DNA from 4 places in the Bradyrhizobium sp. HKCCYLS1011 genome. Region 3 is predicted to be linked to each of the others. Evidence: predicted binding sites of a transcription regulator. Region 3 holds the regulator's gene; each other region holds the start of a gene.
What was found. Region 3 encodes PhoB, which activates phosphate uptake and scavenging genes when phosphate is short. Its sites were predicted from a motif close to TGTCATNNANCTGTCAT; they were not measured.

Region 1: a site for PhoB is predicted at 2,496-2,512, ahead of ACQR1W_RS09610 (DUF2794 domain-containing protein). Genes of this name have one in related genera too.
Region 2: a site for PhoB is predicted at 2,120-2,136, ahead of phnF (phosphonate metabolism transcriptional regulator PhnF). Genes of this name have one in related genera too.
Region 4: a site for PhoB is predicted at 2,454-2,470, ahead of ACQR1W_RS00115 (DUF47 domain-containing protein). Genes of this name have one in related genera too.

What each region holds. Positions count from the first base shown of each region.
Region 1 covers NZ_JBNPTT010000003.1:161,671-166,727, forward strand. Annotated here, with positions in the region: gene ACQR1W_RS09595 (ABC transporter permease) at 1-224, shown strand, start outside; gene ACQR1W_RS09600 (Bax inhibitor-1/YccA family protein) at 486-1,280, shown strand; gene ACQR1W_RS09605 (GNAT family N-acetyltransferase) at 1,438-1,965, shown strand; gene ACQR1W_RS09610 (DUF2794 domain-containing protein) at 2,116-2,484, opposite strand; gene ACQR1W_RS09615 (DUF1223 domain-containing protein) at 2,933-3,697, opposite strand; gene acnA (aconitate hydratase AcnA) at 3,856-5,057, opposite strand, start outside.
Region 2 covers NZ_JBNPTT010000016.1:94,169-99,225, reverse strand. Annotated here, with positions in the region: gene ACQR1W_RS37870 (carbon-phosphorus lyase complex subunit PhnI) at 1-986, opposite strand, end outside; gene phnH (phosphonate C-P lyase system protein PhnH) at 989-1,600, opposite strand; gene phnG (phosphonate C-P lyase system protein PhnG) at 1,601-2,053, opposite strand; gene phnF (phosphonate metabolism transcriptional regulator PhnF) at 2,174-2,902, shown strand; gene phnE (phosphonate ABC transporter, permease protein PhnE) at 2,904-3,752, opposite strand; gene phnE (phosphonate ABC transporter, permease protein PhnE) at 3,749-4,633, opposite strand; gene phnD (phosphonate ABC transporter substrate-binding protein) at 4,705-5,057, opposite strand, start outside.
Region 3 covers NZ_JBNPTT010000002.1:211,956-217,012, reverse strand. Annotated here, with positions in the region: gene ACQR1W_RS05605 (SRPBCC family protein) at 1-106, opposite strand, end outside; gene ACQR1W_RS05600 (VOC family protein) at 122-481, opposite strand; gene ACQR1W_RS05595 (helix-turn-helix transcriptional regulator) at 536-1,375, opposite strand; gene ACQR1W_RS05590 (methylated-DNA--[protein]-cysteine S-methyltransferase) at 1,385-1,957, opposite strand; gene phoB (phosphate regulon transcriptional regulator PhoB) at 2,261-2,965, opposite strand; gene phoU (phosphate signaling complex protein PhoU) at 2,981-3,697, opposite strand; gene pstB (phosphate ABC transporter ATP-binding protein PstB) at 3,881-4,702, opposite strand; gene pstA (phosphate ABC transporter permease PstA) at 4,699-5,057, opposite strand, start outside.
Region 4 covers NZ_JBNPTT010000001.1:19,972-25,028, reverse strand. Annotated here, with positions in the region: gene ACQR1W_RS00125 (peptide chain release factor 3) at 1-609, opposite strand, end outside; gene ACQR1W_RS00120 (anion permease) at 749-1,756, opposite strand; gene ACQR1W_RS00115 (DUF47 domain-containing protein) at 1,768-2,412, opposite strand; gene ACQR1W_RS00110 (branched-chain amino acid ABC transporter permease) at 2,556-3,524, opposite strand; gene ACQR1W_RS00105 (branched-chain amino acid ABC transporter permease) at 3,526-4,389, opposite strand; gene ACQR1W_RS00100 (ABC transporter substrate-binding protein) at 4,466-5,057, opposite strand, start outside.

The DNA of each region.
Region 1 (5,057 bases), on a different contig from region 3:
AATATCTCATGATCGGCCTCGCCACGGCGGTATTCGGGGTCATCGCCGGCTCGGTGGCGGCCTGGCTGATCGTGACGCGGCTGATGACCTTGAGTTTCATCTGGCAGGCCGGCAGCGCCGCTCTGGTGGTCCTGGCCGCCCTGATCGTGACCGTCGGCCTCGGCCTGTTGGGCACGCTGTTGGCGCTGAGCCAGAAACCCGCCTCAGTCTTGCGAAATTTATGAAATTGCGCGGCTTTCGGCCGCACGGTTAAGGCGATTTGAGGCGCAAAATCGCGTGCGGAGCGACATTCGGCCGCGCGTGGAAGCTTGCAGCGAATATGCTAGTTTCCCATTTAACCGATGGGTTCAGAGGCCACACCAACGGGCAAATTTGCAGATGACGCAGATTTCATGTTGGACAGGTGGTATCTGAGATAGGTTTTTCGAGAGCCGACGGAACGATCCCACAGACGAGCCGCCGGACAACCAAACGGGAATTCGACCATGTCGGATCTAGACCGCAACTATACTTCTCCCTTCGGCCGGGTTGCCGGGCGGGCTGACGCCGCGACCGTCGATGCCGGGCTGCGCGCCTACATGCTGCGCATCTACAATTACATGAGCATCGGCCTGGCCATCACCGGCCTTGCCGCGCTCGGCGTGTACATGGCCGCCGTGACCGGCGACCCTTCCGCCGCCGTCGCCAGGTTCGGCAACAACGTGTACCTGACCCAGTTCGGCTATGCGATGTTCGTGAGCCCGCTGAAATGGCTGTTCATCCTGGCGCCGCTGGCCATGGTGTTCGCGATCTCGGCCGGCATCAACCGCCTGGCGCCGTCGACTGCCCAGCTGCTGTTCTGGGTGTTCTCGGCGCTGATGGGCATCTCGCTGTCGTCGATCTTCCTGGTGTACACTCACACCTCGATCGTGCGCGTGTTCTTCATCACGGCGGCGACGTTCGGTGCGCTGAGCCTCTACGGCTACACGACCAAGCGTGACATGACCGGGTTCGGCTCCTTCCTGTTCATGGGCCTGATCGGCATCGTGATCGCGAGCCTCGTCAACATCTTCCTGGCGAGCTCGGCGCTGCAGTTCTTTGTGTCGATCATCGGCGTGTTCGTATTCGCCGGCCTCACCGCTTGGGATACGCAGCGGCTGAAGAACGAGTACATCTACGGCTACGCCTCGGCCGGCGGCGACATCGCCGAGCGCGCGGCGATCACCGGCGCATTGTCGCTGTACTTGAACTTCATCAACCTGTTCACGCTGCTCCTGCAGCTGCTCGGCCAGCGCGACTGACGTCACGCCAACTGATCTGTTCAAAGCCCCGGCGCCAGCCGGGGCTTTTTCTTTGTCGCTGTCCGCCCGATCCGACACGTCGCCGCACGTCGTGCTCAGAGCGGGCATGTCCGCGAACATCGTTGAACAAGACCTGTCCGCTGCTATTGTTCAAGCCATGTCCGAACTTGAAATCCGTCCGGCTGTCGAAGCCGATATTGCCGCCGTTACCGCGATCTACGCGCAGGCCGTGCGCGAAGGAACAGCCACCTTCGAACTCGAGCCGCCGGACCTGACTGAGATGACGCGGCGCTTCCTCGCATTGACAGACGGCGGCTTTCCCTATTTCGTCGCCATGCTCGACGGAGCGATCGCCGGCTATGCTTATGCCGGCGCCTACCGGCCGCGTCCGGCCTATCGCTTCACGGTCGAAAACTCGGTCTATCTCGATCCTGCGAGCCATCGCCGCGGCATCGGCCTACGGCTGATGCAGCGGCTGATCTCGGAATGCGAGGCGAGAGGCTTCCGGCAGATGATCGCGGTGATCGGCGATTCCGCCAACGCCGCCTCGATCGGCCTGCACACCCGATGCGGCTTCCAGATGATCGGCACGCATCCCAATGTCGGGCTGAAGTTCGGCCGCTGGCTCGACACCGTGATGATGCAGCTTGCGCTTGGCGAGGCGGCGACGACGGTGCCGGCCTAGGCCACCTCGAGATCATTCCGGGGCACCACGAAGCGGTGAGCCCGGAATCTCAAACGAGGGACGAGATCTATCCACTCCGAGATTCCGGGTTCAATGCTCGCGCATCGCCTCGGAATGACGACGTCGGGATCGTCCGAAATGGGGGCGGAGCTAGACCAGGGCTGGCTTGCGGTCGATGACCAGGAGCACGCGCTCCAGCTCATGCCCGCGGCGCAGGATCAGTCCGGTGGCCGAAATCACACTGTACATGCCCTGTTTGCGCGCGAGCCGTGGGTCTTTCTCGATCCGATAGAGCGGCACTTCGGAAGCCCGGCGGAACACTGAAAACACCGCGCGGTCGCGCAGGAAGTCGATCGAATAATCCCGCCACTCGCCATCGGCGACCATGCGGCCATACAGATTCAAGATGCGATTGAGTTCGAGGCGATTGAACGTCACCCGGTTGGGAACCGCCGCGGCGGCGTTGCGGGCCGCGGCGCGGTTCTCGCTGGGATCGGCATCCTCCGGTATCAAATGCATCGCGCCTCTCCTGTCATCGTCGTGACATGATCACCTCAACCCTCCGGCGCCGCAAGGGGGCTTTCTCGCAGCGCGGCTCGCAGGATGCCGAATAGCGCGCCAGCAGACGCCGTCACGGGATCGTTAGCAGAGTCATAATGACGCCCCACTTCCGCCCAGCGACCGCCCCTCCCATCTAGCATAAAGTTCGTGTGCGTTGGCCCGGTCCTTTCGGTTCCGGATTCCTCAGCCCCCAGCCCCCCGGGGTCGTCAGGATCGGGCCTATTCGCACGCAAAGACAAAGGGCCAACGCGAGTTGGTCCTTTTGTTTTAGGTGGCCCTGTTTTGACGACTCGTGTTTTTTGGAACCTGATAGCGCGCAGGGGACCGGGCTGGCCTCAGCGCTTGGACAAAACTGTCCCGAGACCGTCCTTGGACGGGCGGAGCCGCTGGTAGGCCGAATGGAACGTCAGTGGAGTTCGGTAAAGGCCGCGCCGAGCATCGGGCCGGGGCGATCGCGCGTGCCGTCCTGCACATAGACCACAGCGCCGTCGACGCCCTCATGGGCGATCTTGTCGATGGGCACGCTCCAATGTCCCGGCATGCCGTTCCAGTCGCCAACCTTCAAGAGATTGCGCACGACGTTGTAATAGGTCAGCTCGTGACCGCTATTTTCGCCCCGGCTGATCGAGATCGGGACCGCCTTGGAAATCGAGCAGAGCCACACCTCGCCATGCTTGTGCAAGGCCTGCTCGTTGGCGGCGGCGACGCTCACGGTCAGCTCATGGCCCTGGATAGCCATGCTGACAGGCACCGACATCACCGCGCCGCCATGGGTCGTGTCATCGATCGCGCCTTCGATCGCCTCGCGATCGCTGCCGATGACGTGAACGGCGCCATTGACGACCGCCTGTGGGGTGTAGACCTCGCGGTCGCCGCGCATCCGGGAATAGGCCCGCTGGCGGGCCGAAAACCGTGAATCGGCCAAAGTGTCCTTCCAGCCGAGATAGTCCCAGTAATCGATCGGCATGCTCATGGCGATTACGGACGGGTCCTGGGCCAGTTCGCCGAGCACTTTGTCCGCGGGCGGGCAGGATGAGCAACCTTGGGATGTAAAGAGCTCGACGACCGCGCGAGGATTGGCATCAGCCGGCCGGATGATAGCGATGATCGCACAGACCCCGACCGCCGCACCCGACCACCAAGACGTCCTACCACCCATCATCCCTGCCATATCTGCATACTACCTGTCGCACCTTGCCGCGTTCGCGATGTCTTGAAGGCCCCTCGTCGTTCGATGGTATACCGAACACAAAAGAGGCGGCCTTTGTCATAGGCCGCCTCTGGCATCACCTGCTACTCACTTCAGAGTGAGCCAATCTGTCGCACCGATCAGGCCGCGAGCTTGCGGAGCACGTAGTGGAGAATGCCGCCGTTCCGGTAGTAGTCGAGCTCGTCGAGCGTATCGATCCGGCATAGCAGCGGGACCTGCTGGGTCGCGCCGTCAGCCGAAACGATCTCGGCGGTCAGCGTCTGGCGCGGCTTGAGATCGCCTTCCAGGCCCTTGATGGTGACCTTTTCATCACCTTTGAGCCCGAGCGACTGCCACGAGGCGCCGTCCTGGAAGGTCAGGGGCAGCACGCCCATGCCGACCAGATTGGAGCGGTGGATGCGCTCGAAGCTCTGGCAGATCACGGCCCGGACGCCCAAGAGCCGGGTACCTTTCGCGGCCCAGTCGCGCGAAGATCCGTTGCCATATTCGGCGCCGGCGAACACGACCAGCGGCACGCCCTCGGCCTGGTACTTCATGGCGGCGTCGTAGATCGACATCTGCTCGCCGTCCGGCCAGTGCTTGGTCAGGCCGCCCTCGGGAATGTTGCCGTCGGCGCCCTTGAGCATGAAGTTCTTGATGCGGATGTTGGCGAAGGTGCCGCGCATCATGACCTCGTGATTGCCGCGACGGGTACCGTATTGGTTGAAGTCCGCCGGGCGCACCTGATGCTCGCTGAGGAACTGGCCGGCGGGCGAGGTCAGCTTGATCGACCCGGCCGGCGAGATGTGGTCGGTGGTGATCTTGTCGCCGAACAGCGCCAGGACACGGGCGTCGATCACATCCTTGATCGGCTCCGGCTCCTTCTTCATGCCCTCGAAATAAGGCGGGTTCTGCACATAGGTCGAGCCCATGTTCCAGCGATAGGTCTCGCTCTCGACCGTCTTGATCTTGCGCCAGTTGGTGTCACCCTTGAACACGTCGGCGTAGCGTTTCTTGAAGATCGACGCCTTGACGTACTTCTTCATGAAGTCGTTGATCTCTTTGGTCGTCGGCCAGATGTCCTTCAGATAGACCGGCTTCTTGTCCTTGCCGATGCCGATCGGCTCGACCGCGAGGTCCTTGGTCACGGTGCCGGCGAGTGCATAGGCCACGACCAGCGGCGGTGAGGCGAGATAGTTGGCCTGTACGTCCGGCGAGACGCGGCCCTCGAAGTTGCGGTTGCCCGACAGCACGGCGGCCGCAACGATGCCGTTATCGTTGATCGACTTGGAGATCTCCTCGGGCAGCGGTCCGGAATTGCCGATGCAGGTGGTGCAGCCGA
Region 2 (5,057 bases), on a different contig from region 3:
TCGACGAAGCCGGTCGCCTGGACGTTATCGGAATGCGACATCACGAATTCCTCGTCCTGCGCAGGCGCGATGACGTCCTCGCCGAGTTCGCGTGCGCGCAGAGCGCGATCGACCAGCGCCATCGACATCGTCTTGCGCTCGCTCTGCCCGAAGGCGAGGCCATAGCCACGGGTGAAGCACGGCGCTTCGGTGGCCGAGCCCTTGAACTGGTTCACCATCTGACATTCGGTCAGTTCGATCGAGCCGAGCGGCACCGCGAAGCCGACCTCCTCCGCCAGGAACTCGACTTCAACCTCGCCGAAGCGGATCTCGCCGGCGAAGGGATGATTGCGGCCGTAGCCCCGCTGGGTCGAATAGCCGAGCGCCAACAGGAAGCCCTCATCGCCGCGCGCCAGATTCTGCAGCCGCAGATCGCGTTCGGCAGGAAAGCCGAGCGGCTCGCGCGTGAGATCGCCGACATCAGCATCGGCTTGCGCCTGCGGCGACGGCTCGATCAGCCCGTCGCGCCCGAGGATATCGGTCACCCGCGGCGTCGACGCGTCCGATGCTTCGCCGACGGCCGGCGGCGCGGGCTCGATGCCATGAGCAAGCTGCGGATCGAGCAACCGATGCGTATAGTCGAACGTCGGCCCGAGCACCTGGCCACCGGGAATATCCTTGAATGTCGAGGAAACACGACGCTGCACCCGCATCTGACCGGTATCGACCGGCTCGGTCACACCGAACCGCGGCAGCGTGGCACGGAAAGCGCGCACCAGGAAGATCGCCTCGATCAGGTCGCCACGCGCCTGCTTGATCGCCAGCGCCGCGAGCTCACGATCATACAGCGAGCCTTCACCCATCACGCGATCGACCGCCAGCCCCAACTGCTCGGCAATCTGCGCCAGCGAGATCTCCGGAACGTCGCGATCGCCGCGCCGCTCATGCGCAAGCAGCCGGTGCGCATTTTCGATCGCGCGCTCGCCACCCTTGACTGCGACATACATGATCAGCCTCCCGCCACGACGAGCCGCGTCGTGCGCGGGATCGCAACCATACCGTCGTCATGAACCAGCACGACATCGATGCCGCGCGGAAACAGCTCTTCGTTGATCGCAAGCCGATCAAACAGATCGTCCGGCGCAATCGCAGCACGCAGCGTTGCCGTGCCGTCGATGCCGGGGCCGCGCAACTCATATGAGCGTCCTTCGCCCAGGCGCGCAACCTGCAGAATCAGCGTCGTCGAACGATCGGGATATTCGCCGCTGCCGAGCGCAAATGATTCCAGATCAGGCAACAAAGCGCCGTCTCGGATCAGCGCAAAGCTCGCCTTCGCCGTCCCGGCCACGACCGGCGCGCCGGTGTGGAATTTGAGCCATGTCGCAACCTCGGATCCAGCCGCCAAAGCTGGATCCAGCCAGATCGGGGTATCGTGATCGAACAAGGTCAGCGCCAGCGCTGCCGCGGCGCGCGTCAGGCCGGACGGCACACCGACACTGGCGGCGACACGCTGAATGGTGCCGGGCCGCGCCATGGCCTCCATGACGGCGCGGAAGGTCGATTGCGCCGAGAGCACCGTATCGGGAAAACCCGCCGGGAGATCTGAGATCATCGCCTCCATTCAGCCCTCCCCGCGCACCATGGTGTAGAATTCCACCTTCGTTGCCGCCGCTTCGCGCGCCTTCTGCTCACGCGACGACAGCATGCGCTGGCGCAACGGCAACACGACCTGCATCTCGACCGCATCGCCATGACTGTCGGCCTGGATCAGCGCGTCACACAGCGCGATCAGCCGCGCCTTCTCGCTGTCGCGCCCCAGCACATAACCGAAGCCGACCTCGCCGCTGGCCAAGCGCACCGCCGCCCGCGACACCGTCGCCTCGCCGAGATTGAACGGCGCCCCATCGCCGCCGATCCGGCCGCGGACCATCACCAGCCCGTTCTCGGGCGCGCGCAGCTCCTCGTGCGCCGGCAGCGCCATCGGCTGCAATCGTGCGGCGATATCGACCGCCGGCGCATGCGCCAGGACACTCATCGCGGCCTTGCGCCTGTCCTTTATCGCCTCTGCCTTCATCGCCATTTTCCGATCTTGCCGGCCTCAAGTTGTCTATGATACTAGACAACTTGATAAGCCCGCGCAATGACGGTCTGATGACATGGGCGTGATTTTCACCACCTCCGACGAGACGCGGCGATGAGCATGCAGGATGCAGTTTCTGGAGTGGCCCTGTGGCGTCAGGTCGCCGATGGAATCGAACGCGACATCGCCGAGGGCCGCTTTGCGGCCGGCGCACGGCTGCCGGGCGAAACCGAAATTGCCGAGATCTATCGCGTGAACCGCCATACCGTGCGGCGGGCGCTGGCAGCGCTCGCCGAACGCGGGCTGGTGCGCGCCGCGCGCGGCAGCGGCACTTATGTCGAAACGCCGCGCCTGGCCTACCCGCTCAGCTCGCGGACGCGGTTTTCCGAGATCGTCGGCGCTGAGGGCCGCGAGCCGCGCGGCCAGCTGATTGCGGAATCGCAGGAGCCGGCATCACGGGAACTTGCGCGGGAGCTCGGACTGAAGACCGGCGCACCTCTGGTGCGAATCGAGGGGCTGCGTTTCGCCGACAAGATCCCGATTTGCGTCAGCACATCCTGGCTGTCGGCGGAGCGGTTTCCGGATGCGGGCCGCATCTTTGCCTCGACCCGCTCGATGACTGCGCTGCTCGCGCATTACGGCATCCGCGATTATCGTCGCGGCGCGACCAGGATCACCGCCGCCATCGCTGAGGCCACGGACGCTGCGCGGCTCGACCTGGCACTTGGGCGGCCCGTGCTGGTCGTCGACAGCACCGACGTCGATGCCGACGGCAAGCCGCTGGTCACCAAGCGCTCGCGCTTCGCCGCCGAGCGCGTCACGTTCGAGATCGCAGGTTCATAGGCTACGCGACGGCGCGGCGGCCGATGATGGCAAAGCGCAGCTTGCCGGAGATCCAGTCGGTCGCCGCAACCGCCACCAGGATCATCAGGATGAGGAACGACACGGTCTGCCATTCGAGCACGCGGATCTGCTCCGCAAGCTGCAGGCCGATGCCGCCAGCGCCGACGATGCCAATGATTGTCGCCGAACGGGTGTTGGACTCGATGAAATAGAGCACCTGCCCCGCGATCACGGGCAGAACCTGCGGAATCAGGCCGAAGCGGACTTCGTGCAACCTGCTGCCGCCGGCGGCGCAAATGCCTTCCACCTGCTTCCGGTCCGCGGCTTCGATCGCCTCCGAGAACAGCTTGCCGAGCGCGCCGAAGTCGGAGATCGCGATGGCCAGCACGCCGGCAAACGGGCCGAGCCCGACCACATTGATCCAGACCAGTGCCCAGATCAGCTGGTCGACGCCGCGGATGGTGTCGAATATCCGCCGCACCGGAAAACGGAAGATCGCGGACGGCACGACGTTGCGTGCGGCAAGCAGGCTGATGGGCAGCGCTGCGAGTGCCGCGAGCGTCGTCCCCAACAGGGCGATCGAGAGCGTCTCGCCCAGCGCCTTGAGATAAAGCGGCAGCGATGAACCGGGATCCGGCGGCAGCATCATCCGTGCGATCCAGCCGAGCTGGCTAAGTCCCGAGAGCATCCGGCTCGGGGAAAATTCCAGATCGACCAGACCGAACCCGAAGATCGCAAGCGCGAGCACCAGCATCAGCGGCGTTGCGAGGCGCGCGGCCATGGGCCGGTCAAAGACGTGAGGATAGCGGCCGCGCAGCTGCTGTGGATCCGGCCGTTCCAGCTGGCTCATGTGCGCGCCTCCGCGCCGAACAGCCTCGCGCGCAGCCAACCGGTGCTGATATCGATCAGGAAAACCGTGACCACGATCATCACCAGGATCGCACTGACATCGGAATAATAGAACTTGCGGATTGCAACCACGAGCTCCTGCCCGATGCCGCCGGCGCCGACGAAACCCATCACCGAGGCCTCGCGGACGTTGATCTCGAAGCGCAACAGCGTGTAGCTGACGAAGCCGGCGATGACCTGCGGCAAGACCGCAAACCGCATCGAGGACAACCAGCTCGCCCCGGTCGAACGGATGCCTTCGACCGGCTTCATGTCGGCATTCTCAACCACTTCCGAGAACAGCTTGCCAAGCGCGCCAGTCGAATGAACTGCGATCGCGAGCACGCCGGCCATTGGCCCGAGGCCGAACGCGATGACGAAGATCAGCGCGAACACGATACCCGGAACGGTTCGGGCGAACTCCAAAAGACGTCGGACCAAAAAGCGCAGCCAGGGAGCTGGTGAGGTGTTTTCAGCAGCCAGAAAGTTGAGGCAGAACGCAAACACCATCCCGGTCAAGGTGCCGACATAGCTGATCAGGAGCGTCTCGCCGAGCAGCTTGAGCCACTTTTTCAAGCCCCAGAACCACTCTGGAATATTGGTCCAGACCCGGCTGCCGTCATCGAGCTTCAGGATACGATCGAAATAGCTGACGAAATTGCCGAAATAGGTAAAGAAGGTCCGGAAGTTCACTTCGGCGCCGATGCCGGCCAGCACAAGCAGCGCAATGAAGAGGATGGTTGCGACGTAGAACCGGAGCCGCTTGCGCGCGATAGCGCCGCGATACTCCGCGTTGAGCGCGTCCAGTTGCTGGCTGGGAAGAATGGAGACAGCGGATGTCATTGCGGGCCCGCGCGGCAGCAAAGGAAAAAGGCCGGGTCCGATCGACCCGGCCCTGGAACGCCTATGACCCGTCAGGACGCCTTCTTGCGCAGGCTGTCGACGAATTTGATCAGCTCGATCGTCTTGTTGTAGTCCTCGTTCGTGATCGGCTCCCAAGGACGGTTCTTGCCGTCGGACAGCTTCTTGTAGGCTTCCGGATCCTTCTGCGCGGCATCCAGGAACGCCTGCTTGATCGCAGCCTTCATGTCATCCGGCAGGTCGGACAGATAAGCGTAAGGCGAGTTGATGATCATGTCGGACTTGACGATGATGCGGAAGTCATCCTTCGTCATCGGCTTGCCGTCCGCCGTCTTCACCATGTTCTTGGTGAGCATACGGGTCAGGTTGGAATCGTCTTCGCTGTTCCACCAATTGGCGGCAACCT
Region 3 (5,057 bases):
CGAAACCTGGCGCCAGCCGCGTATGCACGGCGGCGAAATCGCGCACTGCGTCCCAGGCGATGGCGGCCGGCGCATCGATCGGAATGTCCTTGTGAATGGATGCCATGATACGCACTCCGATTCAGGCACAGACCGCTTCGACATTGTTGCCGTCGGGATCGATCAGAAACGCAGCGTAGTAGGTCGGGCTGTAGTCGAGGCGTGGCCCGGGCCCGCCGTTGTCGCTGCCGCCAGCCTTGAGGCCTTCAGTGTAGAATTTGCTCACGGCAGTATGATCCGGCGCGCGGAACGCAATATGCGCACCGGCCTGCCGCTCGCCCTTCTTCAGGTACAGCCACAGCGCCGGCGCACCTTTCGGGCCCAAGCCGGCAGAGGTCTCGTCCTTCGAACACAGGACATGGCCAAGCGGCGCCAGCGCGGCCGAATAAAACCGCACACTGGCATCGAGGCTGCTCACTCTCAGGCCGATATGATCGTACATTGGTGATCTCCATTCCTCGCGCGCGACAATCGCGCGGCGCTGGCGATCACCTAATCAATGCCGGCTCAAGCCTTCTTGGAGAATCTTGCGCATGCCGCGCGAGGCCTTGCGGAACCGCAAGGGCGAAACACCCGCTGCGCGCGTGAAAGTGCGGGTAAAGTTGGAGAGATCGGCGAAGCCGACGTCGTAAGCGATGTCGGTGACGGGCGCATCGTCTTCGCTGAGCCGCCGCGCAGCATGGCGCAGCCGAGAACGAACCAGATATTGGTGCGGCGTGACACCAAGCGTGGCCGCAAACAGTCTGAGAAAATGAAATGGGCTGAGGCCGGCCTGATGCGCAGCATCCTCGAGGTCGATCGCGCGATGCGAATTGGCGTCGATCCATAGCGCGGTCTCGACCGCGCGGCGGCGAACACGCCCGGCGGCGACAGCCGGATTAGGCGACTTGCCGGCGATGGCCGCCACGAACCGGCTGGCGAACAGATGGCCGACCTCGTCGAGGCCGAGATCGCTGCTACCGGCAGCCGCGGCCTGAGCCAGCTCGCCAATCACCATCAGTTCCGGCAGCGGCGGTACGGCGCCGGCCTGCCAAACGTCCCTGCTGCCGCCGATCTCCTCGACCAGCTCCGGCGCAAGAAAGAACGACAGGCACTCATCGCCACAGACATGATCATGCGTGCACGTGAACTCGTCGCCGGGATGCCCGATCAGGATAGAGCCGGTGACGAGCTCGAAAAAGCGACCGCGGTGATGGCAGCCGAAACTGCCCTTGCGCACATAGGAGACCGAATGGCTGCCAAACTGCTCGGCATAGGGCAGCTCACCCGACACTGCAGTGCAGCGGAACTCGGAGACGGTTACGGAGCGGCTGGTCAGCAGGATGGTTGTGGCCATCCGCTCGATCTAGTGCGTGGCGCGCGGCCGATCAACCGCCAGCAGCGCGTCGAACAAAGTCATCCCTGTCTGCGCCCCGGCACCTTCGAGCGACAGCAGCCGGCGCTGCGAGATCGCGCCTCGGTTCGGCGAGGCTTTTTCGATCCCGTTTGCGGCCAGTACACGATGGCAAGGTACGATCAGCGGAAGCGGATTTTTCGCCAGCGCCTGGGCCACCGAGTAGAACGCTCCCGTGGCATGCAGGCTGGCTGCAATCTCGCCCGGCTCGCGGGTTTCGCTACGCGGAATGCGGCGGATATAGTCATACACGCGCTGATTGAACGGGGTGATCCCGGTCATGTCGAGGCTGACGTCGGCAAAATCCGCAGGCTGCCCACGCAGTATCATCACGATGGCGTCGATAGCGGACTCGGCATTTGGGGGCGGGGCCAATTCGCGGGTTTCGGGAAATTGCCGGAACAATCGCCGGCGCGTCTCGATCTCCCGCGTCTCCGGTAATTGAACGCCGATGATGCCAACGTCGCTCCAGACAATGCCGCAACGACCGACCAACGTATCGAAGATCGTATACCCACGCCCCATGACGCCACCCCCAACCCGCGGGGATCATATCATCGTCACAATCGGGCGCACCAGGTTTGTGACAAGTTGTAAACACGATGCGCGCAAGAAGCGTTCGACCGACCAGTCGGCAACTCCCGGATCGGTCCGGGGTCTTTTCGAGGGGCGCGATCGCGCAGCCTATCAGTCGTCCGGCACGTAAGCCCGCCGATCGTTCGCGGACTCGCTTGAACAGATGCAACCCGCGGTCGCAAGAAAAAGGCGGAGCCAAAACGGCTCCGCCTGATCTTTCTGATCCTGATGGCTGCGGTGGCGGACTGAGCGCTACGACTCCGCTTTGGCAAATCGATCGTCGAGCGCGTAGCCGGCACCGCGCACGGTGCGGATCGGATCCTGCTCGCGACCCGGATTGAGCAGCTTGCGCAAGCGGCCGATATGAACGTCCACCGTGCGCTCGTCGATATAGATGTCGCGTCCCCAGACGCTATCGAGCAGCTGCTCGCGGCTGAACACACGACCCGGATGCTCGAGGAAGAATTCGAGCAGCCGATATTCGGTCGGGCCCAGATCGATCGGCCGCCCTGAACGCGCGACGCGGCGCTTCTCGCGGTCGAGCTCGATGTCGCCATAGGCGAGCACTGTGGCGAGCCGCTCGGGGCTCGCGCGACGCAGCAGGCCTTTGACGCGCGCCAGAAGCTCGGGCACCGAGAACGGCTTGACGATGTAGTCGTCCGCTCCGGTGGCGAGCCCGCGGACGCGCTCGCTCTCCTCACCGCGCGCCGTCAGCATGATGATCGGCAGCTGCTTGGTCTCCGGCCGCGCGCGCAGGCGGCGGCACAGCTCGATCCCGGACAGCCCCGGCAGCATCCAGTCGAGCACCACGAGATCGGGCACCCGCTCCTTGAGCCGGGTGTCGGCATCGTCGCCACGCGCGACCGTCTCGACCTCGTAGCCCTCGGTTTCCAGATTATAGCGCAGCAACGTGGTCAGCGCTTCCTCGTCTTCCACAACCAGAATGCGCGCACTCATCGGTCAGCTTCTCTCTCAGTTGCCGGGGGCGGTAACGGCGAAGGACGTCATGTCACCCTTCGGTCGCTTGTCGACCATCTGCTGGCCCTCGATCATGTAGAACACGGTTTCCGCAATGTTGGTGGCGTGATCGCCGATCCGCTCGATGTTCTTGGCGCAGAACATCAGGTGGATGCAGAACGAGATGTTGCGGGGATCTTCCATCATGTAGGTCAGCAGCTCGCGGAACAGCGAGGTGCAGATGGCATCGACCTCCTCATCGCTCTTCCAGACCGTCATCGCCGCCGGCAGGTCATGGGCGGCATAAGCATCCAGCACCGACTTGACCTGCGACTGCACGAGGTCGGTCATATGCTCGAGCCCACGGATCAGCTTCAGGGGATGGAAATCACTCTCCAGCGCCGCGACCCGCTTGCCGATATTCTTGGCGAGATCGCCGATCCGCTCAAGATCGGTGGCAACCCGCATCGCACCGACGATCTCGCGCAGGTCCACCGCCATCGGCTGCCGGCGCGCGATCGTCAGCACCGCGCGCTCCTCGATCAGCCGCTGCAGATTGTCAATCTCGCCATCGGCCGCGATCACGCGCTCACCGAGCGCGATGTCCCGCCGCACCAGCGCGTCGACGGAGTCGACGATCAGCCGCTCGGCCAGGCCGCCCATCTCTGCGACCAACCGGGTCAGTTCCTGAAGATCACTATCGAACGCCTTGACGGTATGTTCACTGGCCATGTCTCTCTCCTCGGCAATGCGTCGTGTTCCGTTGCGTCAATTCAGCCCTCATTGCCCTAGCCCACCGCCCAAGACAGTGGGGACGCATACCGTGCCGGACCGCATTGACTGTTTTAAGCGGACTGCCCCCTGCCGATCCGATGCAAGGGGGCTACGCGAACGGACGAACGTTCCGATCCGGCCTCAGCCGAAACGGCCCGTGATGTAGTCCTGGGTTCGCCGATCGCTCGGCGAGGTGAAGATCTTGCTGGTATCGTCGAACTCGATCAACTCGCCGAGATACATGAAGGCGGTCTTGTCGGAGACGCGCGCCGCCTGCTGCATATTATGAGTGACGATCGCGATCGTGTAGTTCTCGCTCAATTCCTGGATCAGCTCCTCGACCTTGGCGGTCGAGATCGGGTCCAGTGCCGAGCACGGCTCGTCGAACAGGATCACCTCGGGCCGAACCGCGACAGTACGGGCGATGCAAAGACGTTGCTGCTGGCCGCCAGACAGGCTGAGGCCCGACGCGTTCAGCTTGTCCTTCACCTCGTTCCAGAGCGCACCGCCGCGCAGCGCCTTCTCGACCCGGTCATCCATCTCCGATTTCGAGATCTTCTCATAGAGGCGGATGCCGAAGGCGATATTCTCGTAGATGGTCATCGGGAACGGCGTCGGCTTCTGGAAAACCATGCCGACACGAGCGCGCAGCAGATTCAAATCCAGCTTGGGGTCGAGAATATCGGTCTTGTCCAGCATCAGCTGGCCTTCAGCACGCTGACCCGGATAGAGGTCGTACATCCGATTGAAGATGCGCAGCAGCGTGGATTTGCCGCAGCCGGACGGGCCGATGAAGGCCGTGACCCGGTTCGTCCCTAGCGACAGGTTGATGTTCTTCAGCGCATGGTGATCGCCGTAGTAGAAGTTCAGGTTCCGGACAGTCACCTTCGCCGGGGCGTCCGGCAGGGATTTGTTCGGAATGGCGCCCGCCGGGCTGGACACGGAAACGGACATGTCGGTCATTTTGCGCTCCTCTCGGCGCCCAGAATGCGCGCGCTGATATTCAGGGCAAGCACGGTCAAGGTGATCAGAAGGGCTCCGCTCCAGGCCAGCTGTTTCCAATAGGCATAGGGGCTCTGGACGAAGTTGTTGATGGTTACGGGCAGATTGGCCATCGTGTGGGTGAGATCGAGGCTCCAGAACTGGTTCGACAGCGCGGTGAACAGAAGCGGCGCGGTCTCGCCGGCGACGCGCGCCGTGGCCAGCAGCACGCCCGTGATCAGGCCCGAACGCGCGGCGCGATAGGCGATGCGCCGGATCACCAGCGACCGCGGCAGGCCAAGCGCGGAAGCCGCCTCGCGCAGCGGATTGGGCACCA
Region 4 (5,057 bases), on a different contig from region 3:
GAGCAGGCGCACGCCGCCGTCGCGGATGTCATAGGTGCCGACGAAGTCGCGACCGCGACCCACCGGCCAGGTCATCGGGGTGGTGTCGAGCGCCAGCGTCTTCTCGATCTCGTCCATCAGCTCGAAAGTGTCGCGGCTCTCGCGGTCCATCTTGTTGATGAAGGTGATGATCGGAATGTCACGCAGGCGGCAGACCTCGAACAGCTTGCGCGTGCGCGCCTCGATGCCCTTGGCGGCGTCGATCACCATGACGGCGGAGTCGACTGCGGTCAGCGTCCGATAGGTGTCTTCTGAAAAGTCCTCGTGGCCCGGCGTGTCCAACAGATTGAAGACGAGCCCCTCGAACTCGAAGGTCATCACCGAGGTGACCACGGAGATGCCGCGCTCGCGCTCGATCTTCATCCAGTCCGAGCGGGTGTTGCGGCGCTCGCCCTTGGCCTTGACCTGCCCGGCGAGATTGATGGCGCCGCCGAACAGCAGCAGCTTTTCGGTCAACGTGGTCTTGCCGGCGTCCGGATGCGAGATGATGGCAAAGGTGCGCCGGCGCGCCACCTCGTCGGAGAGCGGCGAGCGGATCGGGCTTTCGGTCGTGACGGCAATATCGGACATGAGGCGGCAAGCGTCTTTGAAGCGTCGGACGTGATGTGTGACGGGAAAGCGCGCCGGATCACGGTCGCAGCGCACCCCTCATATAGGGGTTTTGCACCGCAACTCCAACCGGCGAAATGCGGGCCGCCGGGCCCGGGGATCAGTGCCGCAGCACCGAAACCAGCCAATAGGCCAGCGCTGCGACCAATGCCGAGGCCGGGATCGTGAAGATCCAGGCGTAGACGATCGATCCGGCCACGTTCCAGCGGACGGCCGAGGCCCGCCGGGCGGCGCCCACCCCGACGATGGCGCCGGTAATAGTGTGGGTGGTCGACACCGGCACGCCGAGCGCGGTTGCCATGAACAGCGTGATCGCGCCCCCGGTCTCGGCGCAGAAGCCCTGCATCGGGGTCAGCTTGGTGATGCGCAGGCCCATCGTCCGCACGATCCGCCATCCACCCATCAGGGTGCCCAGCGCCATCGCCGCCTGGCACGACAGCACGACCCAGAATGGAACGCCAAAATCGCCGCCGAGATGTCCCTGCGAATAGAGCAGCACGGCAATGATGCCCATGGTCTTCTGCGCGTCATTGCCGCCATGGCCCAGCGAATAGAGCGAGGCCGAGGCGAATTGCAGGATCCGAAAGGCCCGGTCGACCGCAAAGGGGGTCGAGCGCACCGATGCCCAGGAGACGATCGCAACCAGGATCATCGCCAGGATCAGCCCGAGCAGCGGCGACAGCACGATCGCAAGCACCGTCTTCGACAGACCGCTCCAGACGGTGGCCGCCAGACCCGCCTTGGCCACCCCTGCCCCGACCAGGCCGCCGATCAAAGCATGCGAACTGGACGACGGAATGCCGGCCGCCCAGGTGATCAGGTTCCAGGCGATGGCGCCGAGCAGCGCGGCAAAGATCACCTGCGCATCGACGATTGAAGGGTCGATGATGCCGGTGCCAATGGTCTGGGCGACGTGCAGGCCGAACACGCCGAACGCGATGAAGTTGAAAAAGGCGGCCCAGAACACCGCATATTGCGGCCGCAACACCCTGGTCGAGACGATGGTCGCGATCGAGTTGGCGGCATCATGCAGACCGTTCAGAAAATCGAAGGCGAGCGCGACCGCGATCAGTCCGACCAGGACCGGAAGAGCCAGAGGAGCATCCATAACGGCCGCCCCTAGACCTGCTCGATCATGATCGAATTGATCTCATTGGCGACGTCGTCGAAGCGGTCGGCGACCTTCTCGAGATGGTCGTAGATCTCGGCGCCGATGATGAAATCCATCGTGTTGGCGTGGCGGTGCTTGAGGAACAGCTCCTTCAGGCCGATGTCATGGAGATCGTCGACGCGGCCCTCGAGCTTGGTCATCTCTTCAGTGATCGCGGTGATCATCGGCACGTTATGGCCGATCGCCTGCAACAACGGCAGGGCCTTGTTGATCAGATTGGCGCATTCGATGAGAAGCACGCCCATCTCGCGCATGGTCGGCTCGAATTCCTTGACCTCGAACATCATGACCGCCTTTGCGGTCTGCTGCATCTGGTCGATAGCGTCGTCCATCGAGGTGATCAGGCTCTTGATGTCGCCGCGATCGAACGGCGTGATGAAGGTGCGGCGAACGGCGGTCAGCACCTCGCGCGTGATGTTGTCGGCCTCGTTCTCGAACTGGCTGACGCGTTGGCAATGGGTAAGGACGTCATCGCCGCCCTTCAGCATGTCTTGCAGCGCCAGCGCGCCCTGGATGACCACCTTGTTGTGGCGGGCGAACAGATCGAAAAAGCGCTCCTCCTTGGGGAGGACGGCGCGAAACCAGTGCAGCATGGGACGAGGTCCATAGGTTCTGGAACGAGCCAAGGCCGACCCGTCACAAAACTGTCATATCCCGGATCACGCGCCAGCAGAAGCGGCGACCGGATCATCCACCGCTTTATAAGAACAGCATAAAAGCTATATAGATCAACGGTCTACAAGGACCGCTTGAACAGATGGGCAATCTCGCCAACCACGCCGCGGCGGAAGGTCAGCACGCAAGCGACGAAGATCCCGCCCTGGATCACGGTCACCCACTGACCGAAGCCCGCCAGATATTGCTGCATGGCGATGATCACGAAGGCGCCGACCACGGGGCCGAACACGGTGCCGAGCCCGCCGACCAGGGTCATCAGCACGATCTCGCCCGACATCGACCAGTGCACGTCGGTCAGCGAGGCGTTCTGCGCCACGAAGACTTTCAGCGCGCCCGCAAAGCCGGCCAAGGTACCGGACAGGATGAAGGCGAGCAGCTTGTACTGATCGGTCTTGTAGCCGAGCGAGATCGCCCGCTGCTCGTTCTCGCGGATCGACTTCAGCACCTCGCCAAACGGCGAATTGATGGTGCGATAGATCAGGAGGAAGCCGGCGAGGAATCCGACCAGCACGACGTAGTAGAGAACGGTCGGCTTGGAGAGATCGAGAAAGCCGAACAAGTGCCCCTGCGGAATGCCCTGAATGCCGTCCTCGCCATGCGTGAACGGCGTCTGCAGATAGATGAAGTAGAGCAGCTGCGACAGCGCCAAGGTGATCATGGAGAAATAGATGCCCTGGCGCCGGATCGAGATGTAGCCGGTGATGATGCTGAGCGCGCAGGCGCCGAAGACGCCGACGATGATGCCGAGCTCAGGCGACAGGCCCCACACTTTCAGCGCGTGCGCGCTGCAATAGCCGGCCGTCCCTAAAAACATCGCATGGCCGAACGACAGCAGGCCGCCATAGCCGATCAGCAGATTGAAGGCGCAGGCGAGCAGCGCAAAGCACAGCGCCTGCATCACGAAGAACGGATAGAGGCCCGTCCACGGCACGATCGCGAGCAGCGCCGCCATGATGACGAAGACGATCATCTCGTCGCGCATCGCGCGCGGGGTGATCGGCAAAGTCGTGTCGGTGATCGATGTCATGTCAGGCCGCCCGTCCGGTCAGACCCGTCGGCTTCACCAGGAGCACCAGGACCATCAGCACGAAGACCACGGTGTTGGAAGCCTCGGGATAGAAATATTTGGTCAGGCCTTCGATCACGCCAAGCGCAAAGCCGGTGATGATCGAGCCCATGATCGAGCCCATGCCGCCGATCACGACCACCGCGAACACGACGATGATGAGGTCGGCACCCATCAGCGGCCGCACCTGGTTGATCGGCGCCGAGAGCACGCCGGCGAGCGCGGCCAAGCCGACGCCCAGTCCATAGGTCAGCGTGATCATGCGCGGCACGTTGATGCCGAAGGCGCGCACAAGGGTGGGATTTTCGGTAGCGGCGCGCAAGTAGGCGCCCAGCCGGGTCCGCTCGATCAGGAACCAGGTGGCAAGGCAGATGACCAGCGAGAAGATCACAACCCAGCCGCGATACACGGGCAGGAACATGAAACCGAGATTCATGCCGCCGCGCAGCTGCTCGGGGATCGCGTAAGGCAGGCCGGAAGAACCGAAATAATTCTGGAACACGCCCTGCACGATCAGCGCAATGCCGAAAGTGAGCAACAGACCATAAAGATGGTCGAGCCCGGTGAGCCACTGCAGCAGCGTCCGCTCCAGGATCATGCCGAAAATGCCGACCGCGATCGGGGCAAGAAGCAGCGCCCACCAATAGCCGAGGCCGGCGATATTCAGAAGAAAATAGGCGCAGAACGCGCCCATCATGTAGAGCGCGCCATGGGCGAAGTTGATGATGTTGAGCATGCCGAAGATGACGGCAAGCCCAAGACTGAGCAGCGCGTAGAACGAGCCGTTGATCAGTCCGACCAGAAGCTGAGCGTAGAGGGCTTGCATCGTCGTGTTCTGCGTTGTCTCGGCGTTTCCTTAAGGACAAGATCCGGCGGCACATCGCCGCCGGATCGCGGGCAGCTTACTTCTTCAGGAGCGAACAGCTGCTCTTGTCGAGCGGCGTGAAGGCCTGGTCACCGGGGACCGAGCCAACCAGTTTGTAGAGGTCCCACGGCGACTTCGACTCGGAAGGCTTCTTGACCTCGAACAGATAGGCGGTGTGGATGGTGCGGCCGTTCGGCTGGATCTCGCCCTTGCCGAACAACGGATCGTCGGTCGGGATCGACTTCATCTTCTCCACGACCTTGACGCCGTCATGCGGGTTCTCGCCGAGCGCGTCCAGCGCCTTGAAGTAATGCATGAGACCAGCATAGACGCCGGCCTGCACCATGGTCGGCGGCGCGCCGTTCTTCATCCGCTTGGCGAAGCGGTCGGAAAAGGCGCGGGTCTGGTCGTTCATGTCCCAGTAGAAGGTCTCAGTGAAGTTGAGCCCTTGCGCGATGTCGAGTCCGATCGATTTGACATCGGTGATGAACAGCAGCAGCGCAGCGAGCTTCTGGCCGCTCTTGGTGATGCCGAATTCGGCCGCCTGCTTGATCGAGTTGGTGGTGTCGCCGCCGGCATTGGCCAGACCGATGACCTTCGCACCGGACGACTGCGCCTGCAGCAGGAAG